One region of the Paenibacillus tundrae genome, then DNA from elsewhere that is predicted to be linked to it. Evidence: riboswitches for the same ligand, from Rfam matches in the RefSeq annotation. Region 1 holds a riboswitch; each other region holds the start of a gene.
The links. Region 1 has a riboswitch for cyclic di-AMP ahead of V6W81_RS10290 (C40 family peptidase). Riboswitches for the same ligand answer to the same signal wherever they lie in the genome.
Positions count from the first base shown of each region.

Region 2: it holds a riboswitch for cyclic di-AMP, as region 1 does, so the genes downstream of both, V6W81_RS00525 (C40 family peptidase) here and V6W81_RS10290 (C40 family peptidase) in region 1, are expected to answer to the same signal.
Region 3: it holds a riboswitch for cyclic di-AMP, as region 1 does, so the genes downstream of both, V6W81_RS17160 (3D domain-containing protein) here and V6W81_RS10290 (C40 family peptidase) in region 1, are expected to answer to the same signal.
Region 4: it holds a riboswitch for cyclic di-AMP, as region 1 does, so the genes downstream of both, V6W81_RS00150 (3D domain-containing protein) here and V6W81_RS10290 (C40 family peptidase) in region 1, are expected to answer to the same signal.

Region 1 covers NZ_CP145605.1:2,264,622-2,270,514, reverse strand. The annotation lists gene V6W81_RS10310 (divergent polysaccharide deacetylase family protein) at 1-438, opposite strand, end outside; gene V6W81_RS10305 (carbohydrate-binding protein) at 777-2,462, shown strand; tRNA gene V6W81_RS10300 (tRNA-Leu) at 2,622-2,706, opposite strand; gene pelA (pectate lyase) at 2,897-3,853, opposite strand; cyclic di-AMP (ydaO/yuaA leader) riboswitch at 4,298-4,429, shown strand; gene V6W81_RS10290 (C40 family peptidase) at 4,435-4,899, shown strand; gene V6W81_RS10285 (carboxymuconolactone decarboxylase family protein) at 4,990-5,319, opposite strand; gene V6W81_RS10280 (hypothetical protein) at 5,432-5,650, opposite strand; gene V6W81_RS10275 (hypothetical protein) at 5,771-5,893, opposite strand, start outside.
Region 2 covers NZ_CP145605.1:108,735-114,627, forward strand. The annotation lists gene V6W81_RS00500 (hypothetical protein) at 1-161, shown strand, start outside; gene V6W81_RS00505 (4a-hydroxytetrahydrobiopterin dehydratase) at 421-717, shown strand; gene rbsK (ribokinase) at 759-1,742, shown strand; gene V6W81_RS00515 (c-type cytochrome) at 1,823-2,179, opposite strand; gene V6W81_RS00520 (GNAT family N-acetyltransferase) at 2,334-2,825, opposite strand; gene V6W81_RS00525 (C40 family peptidase) at 3,161-3,631, opposite strand; cyclic di-AMP (ydaO/yuaA leader) riboswitch at 3,635-3,772, opposite strand; gene V6W81_RS00530 (carbamoyl transferase) at 4,026-4,868, opposite strand; gene V6W81_RS00535 (M1 family metallopeptidase) at 4,879-5,893, opposite strand, start outside.
Region 3 covers NZ_CP145605.1:3,833,999-3,839,891, reverse strand. The annotation lists gene V6W81_RS17170 (ABC transporter substrate-binding protein/permease) at 1-1,396, shown strand, start outside; gene V6W81_RS17165 (amino acid ABC transporter ATP-binding protein) at 1,383-2,105, shown strand; cyclic di-AMP (ydaO/yuaA leader) riboswitch at 2,384-2,577, shown strand; gene V6W81_RS17160 (3D domain-containing protein) at 2,580-3,254, shown strand; gene V6W81_RS17155 (polysaccharide deacetylase family protein) at 3,360-4,148, opposite strand; gene V6W81_RS17150 (hypothetical protein) at 4,304-4,648, shown strand; gene V6W81_RS17145 (PspA/IM30 family protein) at 4,767-5,438, shown strand; gene V6W81_RS17140 (DUF350 domain-containing protein) at 5,534-5,893, shown strand, end outside.
Region 4 covers NZ_CP145605.1:30,117-36,009, forward strand. The annotation lists gene V6W81_RS00135 (AbrB/MazE/SpoVT family DNA-binding domain-containing protein) at 1-91, opposite strand, end outside; gene V6W81_RS00140 (HD domain-containing protein) at 413-1,690, shown strand; gene V6W81_RS00145 (TatD family hydrolase) at 2,060-2,830, shown strand; cyclic di-AMP (ydaO/yuaA leader) riboswitch at 3,071-3,324, shown strand; gene V6W81_RS00150 (3D domain-containing protein) at 3,597-4,796, shown strand; gene rnmV (ribonuclease M5) at 4,954-5,499, shown strand; gene rsmA (16S rRNA (adenine(1518)-N(6)/adenine(1519)-N(6))-dimethyltransferase RsmA) at 5,505-5,893, shown strand, end outside.

The DNA of each region.
Region 1 (5,893 bases):
ATTGGACGTAATTGCTCCAGGGCCCAGCCACTCCGGTTTTCCTTTCTTCGGCTCCATAGGCATGTGTACAATCACATCCATTCCCTTTTCATGTGCCGCAGCGGCATCTTTTTGAGTTGTTGGCAGAAAGGGCATGACCGCAACGGTCAGCTTGACTGGCATCGCCAAGATTTCTGCTGTACCCTTCATGTCATTACCTACATCATCAATGATAATTGCCATACGGTTATGAGGGGTTACGGATTGTTTAGGTTGAGCTGCCACATGCATCCGATCACGATTCGACAGTGCGTAAGCATTGACTGTATCCGCTTCTTTTGGCACCTGAGATGCCACCGTTATCTCTCCACCTGCCATACATCCCACGTTAACAAGTAGTAAAAGAACGAAGCCCCCCACTAACCGTGTATACCACTTGCTACTCACTTTCTTTTCCATGTTGATTCCCTCCCTTAGATCTTTGTTCTCATTGTTTGATATTGTAGGGAGTTCTATGTAAAAAACGGTTTGACGTAACTAAAGGAAAATTTGTAACTTCTGAATAGGGATAAAAAATGTCATCGATTCCCGATAATTTGAGATAAATTAGTAAAAGACCTGAAATTTGTCAGGTATTCAGTTCAACAATATTTTATTAAAATAAACAAAAGAAAGAATAAATTGATTTTCTTTCCTTTTATTTTCGAAAGGAGGTTATGTAAGGGCTTACAACTGAATCTAAGCAAAATTAAGATTTCATTGGTTTAGCAGTTCTCAGGATAACCATTTCGAGGAGGATGATCGCAGTGAAATTTAAATTCAAAAAAACCTTTAACGTTTTACTCGCCTGCTTAACGGCTCTGCCACTGATGTTAACACCCACACAAGCTTCGGCAGCAAGTGATGCTACCATTAATTTATCCTCGGAGAAGCAGCTCATCAAGGGCTTCGGAGGAATTAATCACCCGGTTTGGATCGGTGACTTGACGCCAGCTCAACGTGATACAGCCTTTGGCAACGGGCAAAACCAGTTAGGCTTCTCCATCTTAAGAATCAGTGTCGATCCTAATCGAAGTAACTGGTCTAAGGAAGTAGATACAGCCAAAAGAGCGATTGAACAAGGAGCTCTAGTGTTCGCCTCCCCATGGAATCCTCCAAGTGACATGGTCGAGACGTTCAACCGGAATGGCGATACGAATGCTAAACGTCTGAGATATGACAAATATGCTGCTTACGCTCAGCACCTGAATGACTTCGTTACGTACATGAAAGATAACGGCGTAAACTTGTATGCCATTTCCGTTCAAAATGAACCAGATTACGCTCACGATTGGACCTGGTGGACACCACAGGAGATCCTTCGCTTCATGAAAGAAAATGCAGGATCGATCCAGAACACCAAAGTGATGGCGCCTGAATCCTTCCAATACCTAAAAAACATATCTGACCCGATTCTCAATGATCCACAAGCGCTCGCGAATATGGACATTCTAGGAGCACATTTGTACGGTACTCAAGTCAATAACTTTGCATACCCACTCTTCAAGCAAAAAGGTGCAGGCAAAGAACTGTGGATGACCGAAGTTTATTATCCAAACAGTGATAACAATTCTGCAGACCGCTGGCCAGAAGCATTGGAAGTCTCCCATCACATGCACAATGCAATGGTAGAAGCAGATTTTCAAGCCTATGTATGGTGGTACATCCGTAGACAGTACGGACCGATGAAAGAGGATGGCACGATTAGCAAACGCGGTTATAATATGGCTCATTTCTCCAAATTCGTACGTCCAGGCTATCTGCGAGTGGATGCAACGAAAAACCCAGATACCAATACGTTTGTGTCTGCCTACAAAGGAGATAACAAGGTTGTCGTCGTCGCAATTAACAAAGGAACTTCTGCAACCAGTCAGCGATTTGTCCTGCAAAATGGTAACGCCTCTACTGTATCCTCATGGGTAACGGATAGCAGCCGTAACCTAGCAAGTGGAGCACCGATCAATGTGTCTAACGGCGCATTTACTGCACAGCTTCCTGCTCAAAGTGTAACCACATTTGTAGCGAATATCACTGGGCCAGGAAGTGGTAACACAAGTGGTACAACGTATGAAGCTGAAACAGGAACTACCCTAACTGATGCTGTAGTTGAGACAATCTACCCAGGTTACACCGGCTCGGGGTATGTTAATTTCAATGCACTAACGAACTCTGCCATTCAATGGAATAATATTAACAATGCGACAAGTGGTACCAAAAACGTAAAGTTTCGTTATGCATTAGAGAGTGGCACGCGTAACCTCGATGTGTACGTTAACGGAAACAAAGTGATCAGCAATACCTCTTTTTCAGCAACAGGAAGCTGGTCGACATGGGGCGAGAAAACCATTCAGGTACCCATGAATTCTGGAACGAATACCATCAGAGTTGTAACAACAGGTACAGAAGGGCCTAATATCGATAACATTACAGTTACAGCATCATAATACGTGTAGTAATATAATTGGCAAAAAATTGCCCAAGCCTGTGATTAGTCGTAGGTCGTTGTAACCGACAATGGATGGACAAGCTGTGAGATCCCCCATATGAGTTCAAAAAAAGGTTCCCCGATAGACTAATGTCTAACAGGGAACCTTTTCATTCGATGCGGTCGAGAGGACTCGAACCTCCACGGGGGGTTAGCCCACACGGACCTGAACCGTGCGCGTCTGCCAATTCCGCCACGACCGCATATGTATATCTCCGTGATATATATGTATCTCGGCGACAAAAAATAATATATCACGCAAGCATCTACATGTCAATATACAAATGCTCAGGAAGAAACCCGATCCAGATAGTCACTTCCGGATCGGGCTTCATGTTTAGGAGCTGGCATATGATCTGGCACGATTGGTACCAGTTTAGAATCTAAATTAAGTTACAGCTTGGATGGCCAGTTACCATACCATGCATAACCGCCTCTTCTTTCTTTGTCAATATCGCTCAATTTGTATTTCACGATGCCGTCACGACCGATAAAGATGGGTTTATCCGTTCCAACTTCATAGAAACGAGCCCAGATTGGTGCAGCTTTGGAATCAGCAATAATTTTGCTATCGCCGTTCGCTCTTTCATATCGGTAACCGGTGATCTTCACTTTGTTAAACCAAGCTTCGGCTCCCTTGATGGATGCTGTAATTTTGGCGTTGGAAGGTCTTGTTTTCAGGAATTTAACAATCGTTACACTCTCTCCAGCTGTTAATGATGGTACTTCATAGATTCTTGCACCTGCAGGCTTAAGTGTGCTTGAATCATGCTGTTGCCCCCATGCTGTGAGCTTGCCACCTGAAACTACCTGTGTATTCAAAATCGCATCCACACCTTTAGCAACCGCATTTTTACTACGATTGGCAAGGTTGCTGTCAATAAAGGAGAAGTCACCTTTTCGTGTCGCAACTTCATCCAACATGTACATTACATTAATCATCGCATCATCATTGTAGGTAATATGTTTGTGATAACCAGAACTTTGATAAACTTGAGGCCACCCACCATTGGAATACTGCATATTCAGCAAAAAGTTAATTCCCTTAATCGCGGCAGCAGAATAACGTGGGTCGTTTGTCTTTTTGAATTCTTTAGCTAGTCTTCTAATTTCTGAGTATGTAGCTTTATTGTCGATCGTAGATTTCGCCCACTCACCAGTGGATTGCTTATATTCTTTTCTCCAGCCTCCATCGGCTCTTTGATTCTTCAAGATATCGGATATGCTTGCTGTTGTTCCCGAAGCATCCGCAGCAGATACAATCCTAACCGGTTGAATGACCATACCTACCGCAGAAAATACCATTGAAAATGCTAGAACTAATGTAACTAACTTTGTTTTTGTATTCAAAATGATCACACACTCCCCGTTATTATTGAAATCATCCAATTCTTCATTCCACTTACTTTCACCCTCTAATTACACGTCTCTCCACCAACTCCTTTATTTGAATTAAATTATAACGACTATATTTTTATCCAATATGTGGATTGGATAGAACGATCTTATGCAAAAAAAATAACTTTGTCAATTAATGCAACATCTTGTAACATTCCGCGATTATTGTATCTATCAGAATAGTTCAAACTGCACATGACAAACCTCGAGTGGTATACACTCTAGTTTGGATTTGAATCACATATTACTATTTTGTAATTAGTTACGCTGTCATTTCGTGTTTATTCTTCATAAAAATCAATAGTTCCGTTAACATTGGGCGATAAAGAAGGTATTAAGATGGGTTTGACATTTACGCATATATGCAATATAGTTTCAAAAGGTTACAAAAACTTAATTATTCATTTGCCGAGTTTCATGTTTGAAAACGGGGGAACCATTTTGGGTGAATTATTCTTATACATAGGAAATATAGGGAACCTTCTACCGAACCCTTAGCTAACTCCGTAGGCAACGAAGGGAGAACATTGATTTTGAAAAAACTTATCATCTCCATTTTTGGAGCAGCAGTACTATTTACTTCAGGTGCAACAAGTACAGAGGCAAGCACAATCAACACCGTCGTTAATAACATGGCAGGTATTCCTTACAAATGGGGCGGTACAACAATGGCCGGCTTCGATTGTTCTGGATTTATGAGATATCTTTTTGATAAATATAGCATCGATCTACCCCGCACTTCCCAGCAGCAAGCGAAAGCAGGAACTCCTGTATCCAAAGCGAACCTTCGCACAGGCGATCTCGTATTCTTCAATACAATGGGTAAAGGTGTTTCACACGCAGGTGTTTACATCGGTGACGGCCAATTCGCACACGCATCAAGCAGCAAAGGTGTCAGCATCACTAAATTGTCTAACCCTTACTTCAAAGACCGTTATGTTACGGCTCGCCGAGTTACTGGCCAGTTTATGTATAATAAAATGATTGGAAAAATATAATATAACTTCGATGTACATAAATAAGGACCTATTCCCGTAGCATTTGCCAAGGAATACGTCCTTATTTTCATTGATATAGCCCCATCCTGCTTAGTGCAGCGCCTTCTGTACGCGCATTGCGCCCTGAGATAGTGCATGACCGCCGCCTACGGCACCCGCCACTGCAACGGTCTCCATGATCTCCTGATCGGTAGCACCCTTCGCACGAGCTTCCTCCACGTGATAGAAGGTACACACTTCGTTATTCGCAAATAAGCCAATGCCCAAGGCGATTAATTGTTTCGTTTTGGCATCAATGGCTCCTGGCTGAAAGCATTCTCCCGTAAACTCATGGTAAGACTTCACCACTCCCGGTAGCACATCGCTCAACTCACCAATCTGATCCTTATACGCGTGAACCTTTTCATTCATCAATGTCATATCATTGCACGCCCTCTCGGAGATAGTTCCACATCCTTCACTGTAACTATCCTTTCTCCTGAGCGAATCGATTATGCCTATAGGAGGATGGTAAATCCCGTTAGCTCATTTCCTACTCGCTAAGTGGACTCTGGCGCGGCTCGCTGAACAGCTGATAGCGATAACTACGATCGAGCTTAACCACACGTCGATTCTGCCGCCGAATGAGTACCTGCTCTCCATCCCAAGCAACAACAATTCCTGTTACATCATTGGACTCAAGCTCGTCCCTTACCACTCTAACCTTTTCACCTGACAAACGCAGGGCATCCAGCTCTGTATCACTAATCATGTCTATGGCTCCTATGTTCCAAATTAATTTACAAAAAGAGACCTAAATGACAACTCATTTAGGTCTCACGTGACTGTATTGGACTGTCATGTCATACGAAACGTATGTCCCGACTGAAATTTACCGCTGCGCGTGCTCTTTGCTGTCATTCTTCTCAAACCAAAAATCAAGCACTTTGGCGGACATCACACGTTCTTCAAGGTACTCCACTTGATGCGGTGTAAATTGCTCTTTCCAAGAGAA
Region 2 (5,893 bases), 2.2 Mb from region 1:
AGCTTGAAGTCGATGAGGCACTGGCAGAGGATCTGTTTTATGCGCTAGGTGAGGAATCGGTTATTCCAGTTGGCAGCGGGGTTGTCATCCATGATAAGGATCAGCACCGGATTCATATTTTGATTGGAGAAGAAGAACTGACCTTTGTACCGCTGATTTAGCTTGCACAGAAACGTTGATTCAGGGTCATCTATCATGGGAGATAAACCCCTGAAAGCCTTGTGGTTATTGGCTCTACCGTCATCTGTTAGATTGGATTTTGAGGCTTGTCCATGGTAAGATGATAGTCATGAAACGGCGAATCGCACTGCGGTGAACCAACCGTTTGGGGCTAGTCGGTAGTGCCAAAGGTTTCGTTGGTAGCATAGATGGATACGGAAGTATGGTGATGTTTCCATCGTATGGGGAGGAAGATAACGTATGGTTTTTTCGCAAGAGGAAGTCGAAGCTCATCTAGGAAGGCTTGAAGGCTGGGAACTAGAGGAGGGACGATGGATTGTCCGCAAATTTGTGTTTTCTAACTACATGAAAGGGATTGCATTTGTAGATGAGGTCGCTGCGATCTCGGAAGCATTCAATCATCATCCTTTCATAACGATTGATTATACGACAGTCACGCTACGTCTCACGTCATGGGATGACGGAGGCATTACATCTGTAGATATTAAAGAAGCGGAGCAATTCAACGAAACATTTGAGAAAATGAGGGCGGAATAACCAACTCGGTTAGGCTCGTCTGCTAGAAATGGGTGAACGGCATGTCAGACAACAATCAGAAACATCCGCTTATCGCTGTCGTTGGCAGCCTCAATATGGATCTTGTCGTCAAAACGGATACGATTCCAGAAGAGGGAGAAACGGTCAGTGGGGAAGAGTTGCACTATCTTGCTGGTGGCAAAGGGGCTAACCAGGCAGTGGCCTCCGCTCGTCTCGGTGGGCAGACAACGATGATTGGAGCTGTAGGAACAGATGTGTTTGGCGAACGCCTGCTTCGTAGCCTGCACGAAAGCGGGGTAGATGCATCGCAGGTTCGTGTCATGGATGATTCAGCGACGGGTACAGCCTCGATCTGGCTCTCCAATGGAGATAACCGAATTATTGTTATCCCAGGGGCGAATGGGAAGGTAGTGCCGGAGATGCTGGAAGAGGCGGATACGGTGAAAAGCCTGACTGCAGCCGCAGCGGTGCTGCTGCAGCTCGAGATTCCGCTGCCAGCGGTCACCCGCGCCGCTACATTAGCGGCAGAAGGCAGCGCACTGGTGGTGCTCAACCCGGCTCCCGCGGTGCCGGGTCTGCCCCAGGAGCTCCTGCGGTGCGTTGACGTCGTCACGCCGAACCGCAGCGAGCTCGCCGTGCTTACCGGCCGGGATCAACTCCGGCCGGAAGACCTGGATGCGGCGGTCGCAGAGCTCGCCGCATCCCTCGGGGCCGCCGTCGTCACGACGCTCGGCCCCGAGGGGGCTGTGTACGCGGCAGCGCCAGGCGGCCGCGTACAGGCAGGGCGTGCCGGCGCGTGCCGTGCGCCCGGCTACGCCGTAAGCGCCGTCGATACGACCGGCGCTGGCGACTGCTTCAACGGCGCGCTGGCGGTAGCCCTTGCGCGCGGCGAGACGCTTGATGCGGCCGTAAGCTTCGCTATGGGCGCGGCTGCGCTATCTGTGACGAAGCTGGGTGCCCAGTCAGGAATGCCATTTGCAGATGAGGTAGAAGCGTTTCTTGCGCAGCAGGCATCAAGCGACTGATTGTATCATGGATGTGTCCAAGCACAGAGAAGAGGCTGTTACACCCCGGGTAGGGAGGTAATAGCCTCTTCGTTCATCCGTTACTTTTTCTCGGCGAGCCACATCGCAATGTTGGCAATCTCTTCATCTTGTAGTCGATCCTTAAACGCAGGCATGCCGCCTTTACCTTTGACGATCGTGGAGTAGATCTTCTCTACGTCATCCTGACTTCCGATGTTCGCAAGAGCTGGGCCTACGCCCCCTTGAAGCTGATCACCGTGACAGGAAATACAATTGGCTTTCACCAGTGCTTCAGCCTGTCCGGCATCCATCGTGACTTCCGGCATAGTTGGTTTAGCCTCCTGGGCAACCTCTTCTTTTCCTGGAAGCGTAAACATTAAAATAATAGCAAACGCGCACGCTGCAAAAAATACCCCGCTCATGATCCACTTGTGCATCCCTTATGTCCCCTCCAGAATGAAAGATCATCTAACTGAATCTGTCCATATCATTATAACGGAACTAGCCATGACATCATAGCATTTTGTGGTAATTTTTTGAAACTTATCAACTAAAAGCAGCAATCGTATTAGCTCATAACAATCTTATACGTTAACGGGATCCTGTATACACCATACAATAAAAAGGTTGCAAGCCAGTAGGTGTCTGACGTTCGTATGTATCTTGGGTGATAAAACCAACCTTTTCATAGACCCGGATGGCTCTTGTGTTCCAGGTGAGCACTTCTAAATCAATTTCATTTGAGGGATTTCTACGAATGGCTTCTTGTACAATCGCAGACACAAATTCAACACCTTGGCCATGACCACATCGTTCGGGATGCATACCTAGTCCAATTCGGGTGACTCCGACCAGCGGGAAGAACTGTGCAAAACCGCAGATTTCATCATTCTCGCCAAAAATGACAGCATATTGGTCTTTCCTTAGCTGCACATCTCCAAATTCGACTTCAAGTGCCTTCATCTGTTCCCAAGGAAGCCAGCTATAAATATTATAAGGTGGGTCGTATTGCCAACTGCATATCTGTTGAGCATGTTCTTCTTCCATAGGTTTAACGTGAAACGTCACAGAAGCTTCATCCATACTTACTGCACGCTCCTCTCATTTGTAGGATAGGTACCGCTTCAAAATCGAACAAGCTCTTGAGTGGGGATCGATCCTACAGATCATGTGTCAATGTATAGATATTCCTAACATTACTCTACAGAACGTGGTGTAGTTTTGGCAAGTCTTCGTAAAATAGAAAAAAATTGAAACAAAAGATCGGTTTATTACGTTTATATTACAATAGGATGGGTAAAAACATCATAAGGGCACGGACGAAGAAGCACAAAAAAACCGCCGGATACATTCCTGCGGAGAATGGATCGGGCGGTTCTGTTATGCTTGGTTACAGTATGATGTTGCTCAGCTTGTCCCTAGTCACGTGCGAGTGTTTCATACGCGTCCGTGCTCATAATACGTTTAGCGCCAACATAGCGGTTAGCCCAGTAGTTTTCACTCAATGCGCTGATCGTAACGCCTTTAGAAGAAGAAGAGTGTGCAAACTTACCTTCTCCAACGAAAATTCCTACGTGTGATACTCCACTGCCGGAAGTATTAAAGAATACCAGATCGCCAGGTCTCATTTCTGAACGGGAAACGGAATCACCCATGTCGAATTGGGAGCTTGATTGGCGAGCCAGATCAATGCCAAGCTTGTCGAATACATACCGTGTAAACCCAGAGCAGTCAAAGCCGTTAAGCGTTGTTCCTCCGCTTTTGTATGTAGTTCCCATTGCTGAGTCAATTACTTCATCCATTTTTGAATCTGCGAACGCGCTGCCCGCTCCAAGCGATAATGCGAATGTGAGGCTAAGTACAGCTGCGGTTAGTTTCTTCTTGAACAAGAGATATACCCCTTCCAATGCCTGCGAGGTTAGCTTAAGGATTCGGTTGAAGGTCCCCTATGATCCCTCTGTAGCAAGATCAATTCACCCATAACTGGTTCCCCCGCTTCCCAGGTGCTAGGAATTTGGCTATGCTAGTTGTGCACCTGTGAAATCAAGAAATGACGATTAAATTTTAAGTAGTTACAAATATGAAGGTAAAGATTACAAAGTTGTTACTAAAAACTCACTGCGATTATTGTACCAGAGGTACATTGATTTGGCAACGTTTAGCAGTAAAATTAGCAAAAAAAACCTCGACCTTTGACGGGGAAAGGTTGAGGTTTGCTTTTGTGAAGCGTTATCATCGCGTTTATATGACATGGAGATGGTAACAAATTTTAACCTGTTCGAATCAACTTCTAGTCGACTTGGACTGCCATAAGCGGAAATGGGCGCATATCTTCCATAGAGACATCAGACAGCGAGCCAGAGGATACGTTTGCTGTAATATAAGGCCAGCTAGCCCTGTTAACAACCACGATGCCGAAGTGAAAGCGCCGAAGATGAGCAGATGAAGCCCTCCCAGAAGCAAGGCGATGCCAATCACAGGAACGAGATGACGAAGCGCGATCCATAGAGCGTATAATGCACCGCGTGCTCGGCCTTCTCCATCTGGAGCTGATGCACCGAACTGCATGTATAACATCATGTGATGAATAATCCAGCCGTACACAATCCATAAGGAAACATATGGAATACCCGTCAGTAACAGTTGTAATGAATGGAATCCATCCATTAGAATGGCGAATAGTCTGGGCACAAGCCAATAGGCCGGCAACAACATCAACAACGTTCGGATGAAGTGCAGTAGTAACATCGGTTTCCACAACACTTTGATACCACGGACAAAAGGAGTGCGCTCCTCCGATTGATTAAAGTGTTGTAATGAGTACAACAGTCCTGCTTGGATGAGGGGAGTGATTAACATGCGTAGCAGCAGCATGGCTCCAAGAATCCACAGATACCGATGAACCTCGGGATGAGTAGAGAGGCTGAGTTGACTTTCCATTTTGAACAAAAGGGTACTGAGCTCTCCAGCATCCGTGTCAGGATAACGAAGCAGCAGCGGGACAACCGCAGACTGCACTAATCGATAGATAAAGTATCCCCATACTAATTGATAGATAAATAGTAGTGCGGCTATGAATATATGCTGACGGACGAGAAACCAGCCTTCACGTATTTTTGCTTTCACTGTCTCCACCTCACCATGACAGACTTCCGAAAATAGCTTCTACAAGTTTGGTTGCGCTCAAACTCCAGCGGAATTTAGAGGGTTCGTCCAGATTAGCTTTCAGGAAATTGTCCATATGACGATTCTCTAATACCACAGTGTACAGGGGGTCGGTCATGGCCCAAGAAACCGGAGAAGTATAAGTAAGCTTATATGTGATCCGCTCCTCGTTTCCGTTCCATTGCTTATTCACGATATGACCATCCTCGAACACAATTCGTACAGGAACCTTCATATAATTGCTTCCCTTTTTCTGAATGGTTACAGAGGATTCGTACACCTCTTGCTCGCCCTTCTGAATCGGAGTTACGCTGATTTTCTCCACAGCAAAGTCCGCCATCCCATCGCCATATACATATTGATCAAAATACGTAGACCATGAAGTGCGAGTAACTTGCTCCACGACCTTTTGGAAATCTGCTGAAGTAGGATGTTTGAAACGGTACTTCTTCACATAAGTAGAGAGGATGCGTTCCATTGTTTTGGAGCCAACTTGTTGTTCGATACCGAGCAAAACAAGCTTGCCTCGTGTATACACATTTGCTGCATAATGGTTCTGTGAATCGAACTTCCATGCTTCTTGTGTCAACGGGGCTGGAGACGTAATCAGACCTGCTTGAACGGGTAAGTTAGGGACTAGACCATATTCTTGCTCCATTAACTTATCCTCTGCATAAGAGGTGAACCCTTCGTCTAGCCAAGCTTCCTCAAATTCATTGCTAGCGAGCATACCATAGAAATACTGATGACCAATTTCATGGACAACGGTTCGTTCCAGATCATACCCGGGTGTCGTATCATCCGCCCCAAAGGCAGTCACCAATGTTGGATACTCCATGCCTCCTGCGCCGTTTCCAGTTTTCGGAGGAACGACAATGGAGAGTGTAGAGTAGGGATAAGTGCCAAACCATTTGCTGTAGTTCGCTAGAGCTGCCTTAGCAGCGTAGAAGTATCGTTCTTTTAGATCCTGATGCGCAGGGTCAAGA
Region 3 (5,893 bases), 1.6 Mb from region 1:
TGTACCGACGGTACTCGCAAGCGGCACTACGGACAATTCAGGCGGTAAAAAATTGGTGCTCGGCACAAGTGCCGACTTCGCACCATATGAATTCCATAAAGTGATTAATGGAAAAGATGAAATTGTTGGATTTGATATTGAAATTGCAAAAGAAATCGCTGCTGATCTGGGAGCAGAGCTTGTCATTGAGGATATGGGATTTGACGGACTTCTACCGGCACTCCAGAGTGGTCGTGTGGACTTAGTCATCTCAGGTATGACACCAACGGATGAGCGTAAGAAAAGTATCGATTTCTCTGATACGTATTATAAATCGAAGCAAGTCATTATGATTCGCACCGAGGATACAGATAAATATCAAACGATGGCGGATCTGCAAAATGAGAAAATCGGGGTTCAAAAGGGTTCTATTCAGGAAACCATTGGTCAGGGAATCTCGGGTGCCAAATTAACGGCACTGGATAAAATCTCCGATATCGTTCTGCAATTGCAGACCAAGCGTGTAAATGCTGCGATTGTAGAAGATACCGTAGCTGCTGGTTATCTGGACGATGCCATCGGTCTTGCACCTATTGTGGTGGACGAAGAGCAGGTCGAGGCTGCAATCGGGATTCGCAAAGGCAATACCGAGTTGCTAAATGCCGTAAATAGTACGTTGGAACGGCTTAAGAGCGAAAATAGAATTGAAGAAATGGTAACCGAAGCAAGCCAATTGATGGCAGGTAAAGATACCAAAAATATTTTTCAAGTATTCTGGGCGTATAAAAGCTTCTATGCGACAGGGATAGGTTATACCCTTTTGTTATCTGCACTCGGTGTATTGTTCGGGGTAATCATCGGTTTGATTATCTGTATGTTCCGTATGCATGATATGGCTATTCTGCGTTGGATCGGTACAGCGTATGTTGAACTGATTCGTGGTACGCCAATGCTCGTGCAATTGATGATTATCTATTATGGATTGTCACTGACCTTCGGAATTAATTTCTCGGCGCTACAAGCCGGTGTAATCACACTCTCCATCAACAGTGGTGCTTACCTTGCGGAGATCTTCCGTGCAGGGGTACAAGGTGTAGATCGTGGACAATTAGAGGCTGCTCGTTCACTGGGTATGGGTAGAGGTGCAGCGATGCGCTACATTATATTGCCACAAGCGTTCAAGGCCGTATTACCTGCAATCGGTAATGAGTTCGTAACGATTATTAAAGAGTCTTCCATCATCTCGGTTATTGGTATGGTCGACATTATGTATCAAGCAAGTGTGGTCAAAAATATTACGTACCAAGGGATGAATCCATTCCTTATTGCAGCAGCTATTTATTTTGTAATGACCTTCATATTGTCCAAGCTGCTCGGACGACTGGAAAGGAAGTTGAATGCAAGTGATCGACGTTAGTCAATTATATAAATCCTATGGAAAAAATGAAGTATTAAAAGGCATTGATGTCACGATTGGCAAAGGCGAGGTTGTCGTTGTCATTGGACCATCCGGTTCGGGTAAAAGTACATTTTTGCGTTGTCTGAACCTGCTTGAGCAGCCGACTTCAGGCGAGATCCTATTCGAAGGTGTTTCAATTACAGAACCGAAGCATAACATCAATGCTACGCGTGAAAAGATGGGTATGGTGTTTCAACATTTCAACCTGTTTCCTCATAAGACGATTCAGCAGAACATCACGATTGCTCCAATCAAAGTAAAGAAACAATCGGTACAGGAAGCAGATCAGATTGCAGCCGATTTGCTTAAAACGGTGGGTCTTTCTGACAAAAAAGATGCATACCCTAACCAGTTGTCAGGTGGACAAAAACAACGTATTGCGATTGCGAGAGCCTTGGCGATGCAACCACATGTAATGTTGTTTGACGAGCCAACTTCAGCACTCGATCCAGAGATGGTTGGAGAGGTGCTTGATGTCATGAAACGCCTGGCAGAGGGTGGAATGACGATGGTCATTGTTACGCATGAGATGGGCTTCGCTCGTGAAGTAGGAGACCGAATTCTGTTTATGGATGGCGGAGTAATTATTGAGCAAGGAACACCTGATGAAGTGTTTGGTGCACCTAAGAATGCTCGTACACGTGATTTTCTTGCCAAAGTTCTATAGTAATGTGATCATAAGCTGCCGAGCAGCTGGGGATACACTATTGAATGAAGAGTAACAAACAGCCTTGTCGACATCATCGTCGGCAGGGTTGTTTTTATTTGTTTTCCGGAGATACATAATCAGAAGGATCAATGGAATAAAAGGTAACTTTTTTGTTACTTATATAGAAGACATATATGAATTATTAATATGAAAAAGGCTTGTTTTATTAACCAATTTTGATGTGTCATAAACGTACTGGTAAGATTTACTACAACTATAGGTTACAAGATTGTGATATATTGTTCCTGCCGAAACTTCCGAGGAGGAAGTGCGGGGGATGTAACGATGCAGAAACGAGGATTGATGTTCGCGTACTGCTAGGGGTGAATTAGGGCGTACATAACGTTAAGGGCATGTGATTGAACCTATAGGGTGGTTTCCTCCATCCGAATCCGACAACTAACCTCGCAGGCATAATGAGGGAGGAAGACCATGTTTAACAAGAAACGTATTGCGAAAGCAGCAACAGCATTGCTGACAGCAGCTATGCTCATTCAGGCCGTTCCAGCTTACGCTGACTCTGTTCATGTGGCCAAAGAGGGGGATACATTCTATACTTTATCCAAACAGTATGGTGTAGGTATGGAAGCACTCATTAAAGCAAATGCAAATATTTCACCTTATAACATCTATGGTGGGCTGAAAATTACTGTACCTGGAAAAGCCAACACCGTCTCAGCAGCAGCGGCTCCAGCAGCCAAAGCAGAGGCTAAAACGATCACAACAGCAAGCTTGGATGTCAATGCAGACAGCAAAGTGGTTGAAGCCTGGGGCAAAACATTTGATTACAGCAAGTCCATTGAAATGAAGGCAACAGCGTACTCTGCAGATCCATCCGAAAACGGAAAATGGGGTGCTGTAGATTACTTCGGTAATCCGCTTGAATTGGGTACAATCGCTGTAGATCCAAGTGTGATCCCGCTGGGAACGAAAGTCCTCGTGACAGGTCACACACACCCAGGACTGCCGAAACAAGCGTTTGTAGCTACGGCGCGAGATACAGGCGGTGCGATTAAAGGTAAACGCGTTGATATTTTCATTCCTGGCAGTAAACAATCCGTGAGCACATTCGGTTTCCAAGATGTTGAGCTTTACATTCTAAAATAAACGTCATGCAAACAAAATGAAAAAGGGTGTCTTCCATTCACAGTCTGATGTGAGTAGAGACGCCCTTTTTAGTTTAACGTTTCTCTTAAAGTGCCTATGCTGGAATTACTTGCTCTTAGAGATGTTTAACATCTCGTCCAGTGTTACAAGGCTATATCCCCGTGCTCGAAGCTCCTCAATGATCTCTGGTAACGCATCAATCGTTCCCTGAAGGTTAGAGCCCACTCCGCCTCCTGCATGTTGAAGAACGATCGACCCTGGTTTAACAGCCGATAAAATATTCTGCTTCACTTCATCTTTGGAAAGACCTTTCCAATCGAGTGAATCGACATTCCAGTTCACAATGCTATATTGCTGCTTCTGAGCCCATTGGAGCTGCTTCTCATTAATATCCCCGTAAGGTGGGCGAATCATTTTTGGCGTATACCCGGTTAAATTGTGAATGATATCCCCGGTATGTAAAATTTGTTTGCGAAAATCGTTCATCGTCAGCTTACTGAATTCAGGATGACTATAGCTGTGGTTACCCATGATATGACCTTCGCGAACCATACGTTTGACTAGAGCCGGATGTTTCTCTGCCCGCTTGCCTACAATAAAAAAAGTCGCTTTGACTTTATACTTTTTCAAAACATCCAATACCTGTGGAGTGAACCTTGGATCAGGAACATCATCAAAAGTCAGAGCAACCTGTTTGGTGGAAGGCCCATTCGTCTTGAACGTATCAGCATATTTCTGTCTTAGTTGACCTAGCGTGAGCTGTTCATCGCCTTGTGCATCAAACTCCGTGACAGGTGAACTGGCTTGGTTCGGTTCAGCTGACATATGAGCAGGAGCGAAATTTCCGCTCAAGAGAAAGACGATAAATGATATTGCGATGAGGCGAATACGCATAATAGCAGCCCCCTTTTCCAAAAATGCGTTCTCTATGGTATGCCCGATGTAATCTTGATTTATTCGACTTGTGAGATGTTTCATTGTCAGTCTCTCGAATCTTGTTCATAATTCGGACCATAACATGAGATAGAGAAAAGGATAGGTGGATTAGTATGAGTAAATATGATTTGAGTTCAATTCGATTACAGGTTGTAGACGTGGGGCAGGACAAAGTATTCATGGTTACAGGCGGCGATGCACACATAGGAGCGGTGGCAACCTATTATGTAGATCACGATCGTCTTAGTGGAGCTACATTTCATGTCCCAGGGCATAAGGAGCAGGAGTTATGCGAGAGGCTTGCGCGCAAGGCGGCATATCAGTTGAAGGTTACGGTGACGGTCATTATGGGCATTCATTTTGATGCGATCACACGCATGCAGATTGATGAAATCGTGCAGACTGCAGAGAGGCTCCTTGATGAACATCTGCTGATAAAAGGTCAATTAAAAGAATAATTTTACATGATGAAGAAGTTTGTTTTGATTTTTTTTGCTAAAATTGAAACGGGTTGAGGTTTATCACGTATGTATGATTATATACAAGGTTGTAATATCGACTAGGAGGAATAACATAATGTCCATTTTCAAACGTTTACGAGATCTAACGATGTCCAATATTAACTCCATCATTGATAAGGCAGAAGATCCAATCAAAATGACAGACCAGTATATCCGTGATATGCAAGAGGATTTGCAAGATGCGGAGAAGGCTGTAGCGGCACAGATCGCCATTGAGAAGAAGTTCAAGCAGCTTTATGAAGAGCAAGAAGCTTTAGTGAAGAAACGCGAAGAGCAAGCGCACACCGCAGCTCGCGCACAAAATATGGATTTGGCTCGCCGAGCGCTTGAAGAGAAGAAAACGGCTGAAGAAAAAATGGCTGAATACAAAACAAGCTATGACCAGAATAAAGCTTCCGCTGACAATCTGCGTGGTAAGTTAGATGAGATGCGCAAGCAATTAACGGAAATGAAAAACAAACGTGAGACTTTGGTTGCTCGTTATAATGCTGCGAAGGCTCAAACTGAAATCAACAAAGCGCTGAACGGATTCAGTTCCGATACTGCTAGTGCTGGAATGAAGCGTATGGAAGAAAAAATGATGCAAATGGAAGCACAGGCTGAAGCAAGCAATGAAATGTCCTCCAAAGGAAAGTCCTTGGATGATGAATTCGAGAAGCTTGGTAAAGATCAGGCGGTTGAAGATGAATTGGCAGCACTGATGAAGCAGTACGAGAATAAGAACTAACCTTTTAGATGAAGTAAGGAAATTAGCGGAGAAGAGACATGTGTTTCTTCTTCGCTTTTAAATGCGGTTCATGTTGAAATGTGGGGGCTGTTGAAATGGATTTGAACATTTTGGCAATGCTGGTCTGGACGTTATCGGGTTCGGTTTTGCTGTTTGTCTTGATGTACGTGGATTCATTGTTTACGAAATACAAGGATTTTGCTGAAGTGAAAGCAGGCAATATGGCTGTAACCACTCGGATGGTTATGAAGCTGTTTGCCCAAGGTTATGTACTGGCGACCTCCATCTCTACTGCAGGACATCTTGGTGAGGCACTGCTCGTATCTGTCGTATCCTTTATTATATTGCTGATTCTGGAGAATGGCGTGCATTATGTTATTCGTACAAGAGCCAATTTAGATCTGGATACAGGTATTCAACAAGGGAAAACAGGGTATGGTCTCTTCTCAGGTGCA
Region 4 (5,893 bases), 2.2 Mb from region 1:
CGCCAATACCCAGCGTACGGCGCAATTCGATTGGAATAACTACCCGTCCCAGTTCGTCGACTTTTCTTACAATACCTGTTGATTTCATCATTATAATCAGTGCTCCTCTCAGCTACTTATCATTGTCATTATTCGACATTATTTTATGTTTTATGATACCCATCATACCAACGATTCCCAAAACAGTCAACCTTAAAATTAGCTTAAAATCAAGGCTGTTTTTGATAAAATTAAGATGGGTAAGGGATTGCAAGCTGTTTTTCGCATTTAAACACGAATGTCAGCTTTGTCGATTTGGAAAACATTATAAACCCCGTCTTCGACATAGTTCGACAAATAGTGTCGAATCAATGATGGATTTCGGGGCAGAAACGACAAAACTAATTAAAATAAATTAAAAGGAGTGACAATTATGGAACAGCGATTAACGGAGGAAAAGGTATTCAAAGATCCCGTACATAATTATATCCATGTGCAAGACCCGATTATCTGGCAGTTGATCAATACCCCCGAATTTCAACGCCTGCGTCGTATTCGCCAACTAGGCACATCCTATCTAACATTTCATGGAGCAGAACACAGTCGTTTTTCACATTCGCTAGGTGTGTACGAGATTACACGTAAAATTATTTCACAATTTGAAAGAAGTCATTATTCGGATTGGCCGAAAGAAGAGAAGATTGTAGCTCTCTGCGCTGCCTTACTGCATGATTTGGGTCATGGCCCATTCTCTCACTCAATTGAAGAAGCTTTTGATATGAATCATGAAGATTGGACTTGCCGCATCATTATGGGCGATACCGAGGTAGGGGCCATCTTAAGACGGTATGCGCCAGACTTTCCAGAGAAGGTTGCATCGGTCATACAAAAAACGTACGAAAAGCCTATTGTGGTCAATTTGGTTACGAGCCCGCTTGATGCTGATCGCATGGATTACTTACTCCGCGATGCATATTTCACAGGTGTTAACTATGGTACGATTGACCTTGATCGGATTTTGCGTATGCTCCGTCCATACCACGGACGAATTGTGGTCAAAGAGTCAGGTATGCATGCTGTTGAGGATTACCTGATGTCCAGGTACCAGATGTATTGGCAGATCTACTTCCATCCAGTTACCCGCAGTTCTGAGATTATATTGCGTCAAATTTTCAAACGAGCTAAAACGCTGGTGCAGCAGGGATTTAATTTCCGTTTCATGCTGGATCCTCTGCCGCAGTTGTTTGAAGGCGAACTTGCTGTTCATGAGTATCTGCAACTGGATGAGGCATTGATTCAAACGGCATTCATGCAATGGCGTAAAGAAGACGATGCTGTTCTAAGTGAGTTGTGCGAACGATTTATGGATCGCAGACTATATAAGTATGTAGAGGTTGAACAGATCGATGTAGAGACGATTGAAGAGATGCGAGAAGCTTTCGCCAAGGCAGGATTAAATCCTGAGTATGATCTTGAAATTGATTTTCCGACCGATCTTCCGTATGATGTGTTTCGTCCGAATGAATCGACGGATAAGCAGATCTTGTTGCTAGATCGGCAGGACCAGCTACATGAGCTGTCAGAGGTTTCCGATATTGTCCGTTCAATCAGTGGCATTCATCGTGGAAAGCATCATTTATACTATCCGCAGAATAAGGTTGATACCATTCTTCATGAGTTGCCATCTCATTTGCGCCCCTACTTCTCATGATGGGGTGGTGCGGCTTTATGCCAAAGTAGCTATGCTAAAAAGCATTTCTAACCTGAGATGTTCTCATGATACAGTAATCTGCTTTAATGGAGAGGATATGTAGATCGACATAATTTTGTAATCTTAGGTTTTTTTATAAAATTATATATCCCGAAACAGATCTACATATAGAGTGTGTTGTGACCGATTCATTCCACATATTGTAGTTAGTTAGGGTCGAATTGATTAAAAAAAACCTGTATAGGCTAATTTTATCCACCCTAAAAATTTACTTTTTTTAAAAAAAAATAAATCAGATATGGTTGCACATTGCATAAGCGTGAATAGACAGCCTATTTATTCTGATTCGACAGAAAGGGAGAACGAAACATGATGTTATTCGACACCCATACCCATCTAGATGCGCCCCAATTCGACGAGGATCGTGAAGCTATGATTCAAAGAGCTGTTGATGCAGGAATTAGCCGCATGATTAATGTCGGTTTTAACCGAGAAACGATTCCATCCACTATGAAATTAGCGGAGACATATGACTTTATTTACGCAGCCGTTGGGTGGCATCCCGTGGACGCAATTACGATGCAAGAGGGTGACTTGGAATGGATTGCATCTTTATGCAAGCATGAAAAAGTCGTTGCCATTGGCGAAATTGGTTTAGATTATCATTGGGATACATCACCAAAGGATGTGCAACAGCGTGTATTACGACAACAGATTGGACTAGCTCGTGAGCTGAACATGCCGATCGTCATTCATAATCGGGATGCGCATGAGGACATCGTGAGAATTTTGCGGGAAGAAAAGGCTGGGGACGTTGGTGGAGTAATGCACTCCTTCTCGGGTAGCTGGGAAACCGCGAAACAATGTCTAGATCTCGGGTTTCACCTCTCGTTTGGAGGACCGATTACGTTCAAAAATGCGAAGCAACCTAAAGAGGTACTGGAGAAGGTACCGATGGATCGTTTCTTCCTCGAAACCGATGCTCCTTATTTGACTCCACATCCATTTCGCGGTAAACGAAATGAGACAGCGCATGTACGTCTGGTTGCAGAAGCAGCTGCGGAAATTAAAGGCATTTCGTTAGAGGAAATTGCCGCAATAACCACCAAAAATGCCATGGAACGATTTGGTATTCGTTAAAAACTAGAGAAAATGTGATGAAAAAGTGAGCTAGGCGGAGGTAATTTGCTTTTTGATCCAAATAAATCAAGAATATTACAATATTTTAACCAAATATTTAGAAAAACGTACTTGAACAACGCTTTACAACATGCATCGAAACAGGATATCATCTTTTCAGTGAATTGTTGTGCGGAAAATTGGACAGATGTTCGGGGGATGAACAAAGGGACACTTTCCGATGAACAACATTACTTTCATGAATCGATCTCGCTGAGTCTCCGTTATCGGAGAGCGGGGGAACCAATAGGGCTTAAACATCGGTGAATATAGCCGGTGCGCATCGTTCGCTGACCCAAAAGCAGCGGAAAGATCTGCGAAGCACTATTTGATTTCTTCTTTGGGTCTCGGGGTGAATTCAAGGGCATCCGCCATGAGCGGGTGACCGGAGATAGGGCGGCTCTCTTTCGCCCGAACCCGACAGCTAACCTCGCAAGCGGAAAAAGAGAGGCAACCTCGTGCATGAATTTCCGATATTCAAAATCATTCGGAAGCCACGAAAGAGTCCTCTTACACTCTTTCTTTGGCTTTTTTTGTTTTTGAATAAAAGAAATACTGTCATCATACGGTAAGTATTCAGGAGGATGACATCATGTTGCGAAGATTGATTCATGGTGCAGAACCGGCTAGGTTGATCTAATCCGTGTTCTGTAGAAAATCAGGTATAGTCGCGTCAAAGACATCATGCATTACTCTAGACGGCGAGGCTATGAAGGAGGACGGAGAAGTGGGCACATTCCAAACAGAAGAGACCCATGAGTCACGATCATCCAGTAAGTCTTTCGCGTTACGGTGGAAGCATGAGAACATGCGTCAAATGGCATTGATCGCGATATTCTCAATTGCGCTTACAATCATGATCTTGTTAGTCGTATATGGTCAGGCCGGGAAACAAATTTCGCTGGTTATCGATGGCAAAGCTCAGGCAGTAGAGACTCGTACAGGAATGCTTCAAGAATTGTTAGAGGAGCAGTCAATCACAGTCAGCCCTCACGATCAGGTATCCATGCCCTTGAATGGGGCGATTGCAGATGGAGACCGTATCGTTATTGAGCGGGCCATTCCAGTAAATATTACGGCAGACGGAGACACCAAGACTCTGTATACAACCGATGCATCGGTAGAAGAGGTAATTCAAAAGTCAGGTATTGAAATTACAAGCGATGATAAAGTTTACCCTGCGCTCGGAACTTCAATCAAAGAGGATATGAAAATCCGTGTAGTGCGTGTAACAAAGCGTACAGTTGATGTGGAGCAGCCCATCGCATTCAAAGTTATCAAAACGGCTGACCCAAGCTTGTACAAAGGTGACAACCGCGTCATCGTAAGTGGTAAAGAAGGTACACTTGTACAACACATTGAGAAAGTGTTCCAAGATGGAGAATTAGTCTCCAAAAAGATGGTTGGTAAGTCGGTTGCGACGAATCGTGTAGATAAAGTCATCGCTGTCGGAACCAAAGCTAAACCTGCACCTGTTGTGAAGGAGCCTGAGATCCAAACGGTATCGGCTAGCACTTCGAAGACAAAAACAGCAACAAAAACGGCTTCATCGAACTCGGATAAATCCTCTGCCTCGGGCAGCAAAGTCATTACCGTTTCAGGTACTTCTTTTAAATATTCTAAAGTTCTCAAAAATGTGTCTATGACAGCTTACTCTTCAGAAGAGCCTGGCATTGGCACCAAAACAGCCTCCGGTACTCGGGTAACAGAAGGTCGCACCATTGCGGTGGATCCGAAGGTTATTCCAATCGGCTGGTGGGTATACATTGAAGGTCTCGGTTTCCGTCGTGCCGAAGATACGGGCGGAGCTATTAAAGGTAATAAGATTGACGTATATTATGACAGTGTGAAGCATGCCATTAACTTCGGACGTAAAAAAGGCAAGACGGTCTATGTGATCGGTCCGGTGAAGCCGGAAGCGAACTAAAATCGTTTTACTTTGAAATGGGAATGCTATAAAATATAAGGCATGAATGATTCATGCGGAATATGCGGCGGGAGGGTCTGAAATCAGTCTCGCCCGCCGTTTGCCAGAGAAGAGGGATATTCCTCTTCTTTTTGCGTTAGAAAGGAAGAATTGGAACATGATAAAAGAAGTGATCGTGGTTGAAGGCCGTGACGATACGGTGGCGATAAGGCGCGCGGTTCAGGCGGATACCATTGAAACAGGCGGATCAGCCATTAATCAGCGGATTCTGAAGCGTATTGCACTTGCTCAGGAGCGGAGAGGGGTCATTGTTCTGACTGACCCAGATCATGCTGGTGAGCGGATACGGAAAATCATCGCCAATAAGGTACCGGGTTGTAAGCACGCCTTCATTCCTGAGGCTGATGCAACGCGCAAAGGAGATATTGGGGTCGAGAACGCTTCGCCAGAAGCCATTCGCCATGCCCTAGCACGTGTGCATACGTCCTATGAGGGGGCACCGAGTCTGATTGATTGGGAGGATCTCATCGCTGCTGGACTCATTGTGCATCCACAGGCTGCCGCACGACGTATGGAGATGGGGAACATACTCGGCATCGGTTATTGTAATGGTAAGCAGTTTCACAAGCGGTTAAGTGTGTTTCAGATCACCCGAGAAGAATTCTCTGCCGCATTATCGCAAATCGAATGTGAAGGATTGTGAAGTAAATGAAGGGTATGGAAGAGACGTTGGAAATTGCAACACCCAAACGAACGAAAGAGATTATTCAGAAGCATGGATTTTCATTTAAGAAGAGTCTAGGACAGAACTTCCTAATTGATCAAAATATATTGAACAAGATTGTTAACGCTGCGGATTTGGACGAGTCCAAAGGTGCACTGGAGATTGGACCGGGAATAGGAGCACTAACGGAGCGGCTTGCTAGAGTTGCAGGGCCTGTAACGGCAGTAGAGATTGATCAGCGGCTCTTACCAATCTTAGGTGAAGTGATGGAGCCTTATCCCAATGTACGGGTTCATCATGGCGATGTACTGAAGCTGGATCTGGAGGAGTTATTCCGAACGGATTTTGGTCAAGTGGACAAAGTCAGCGTTGT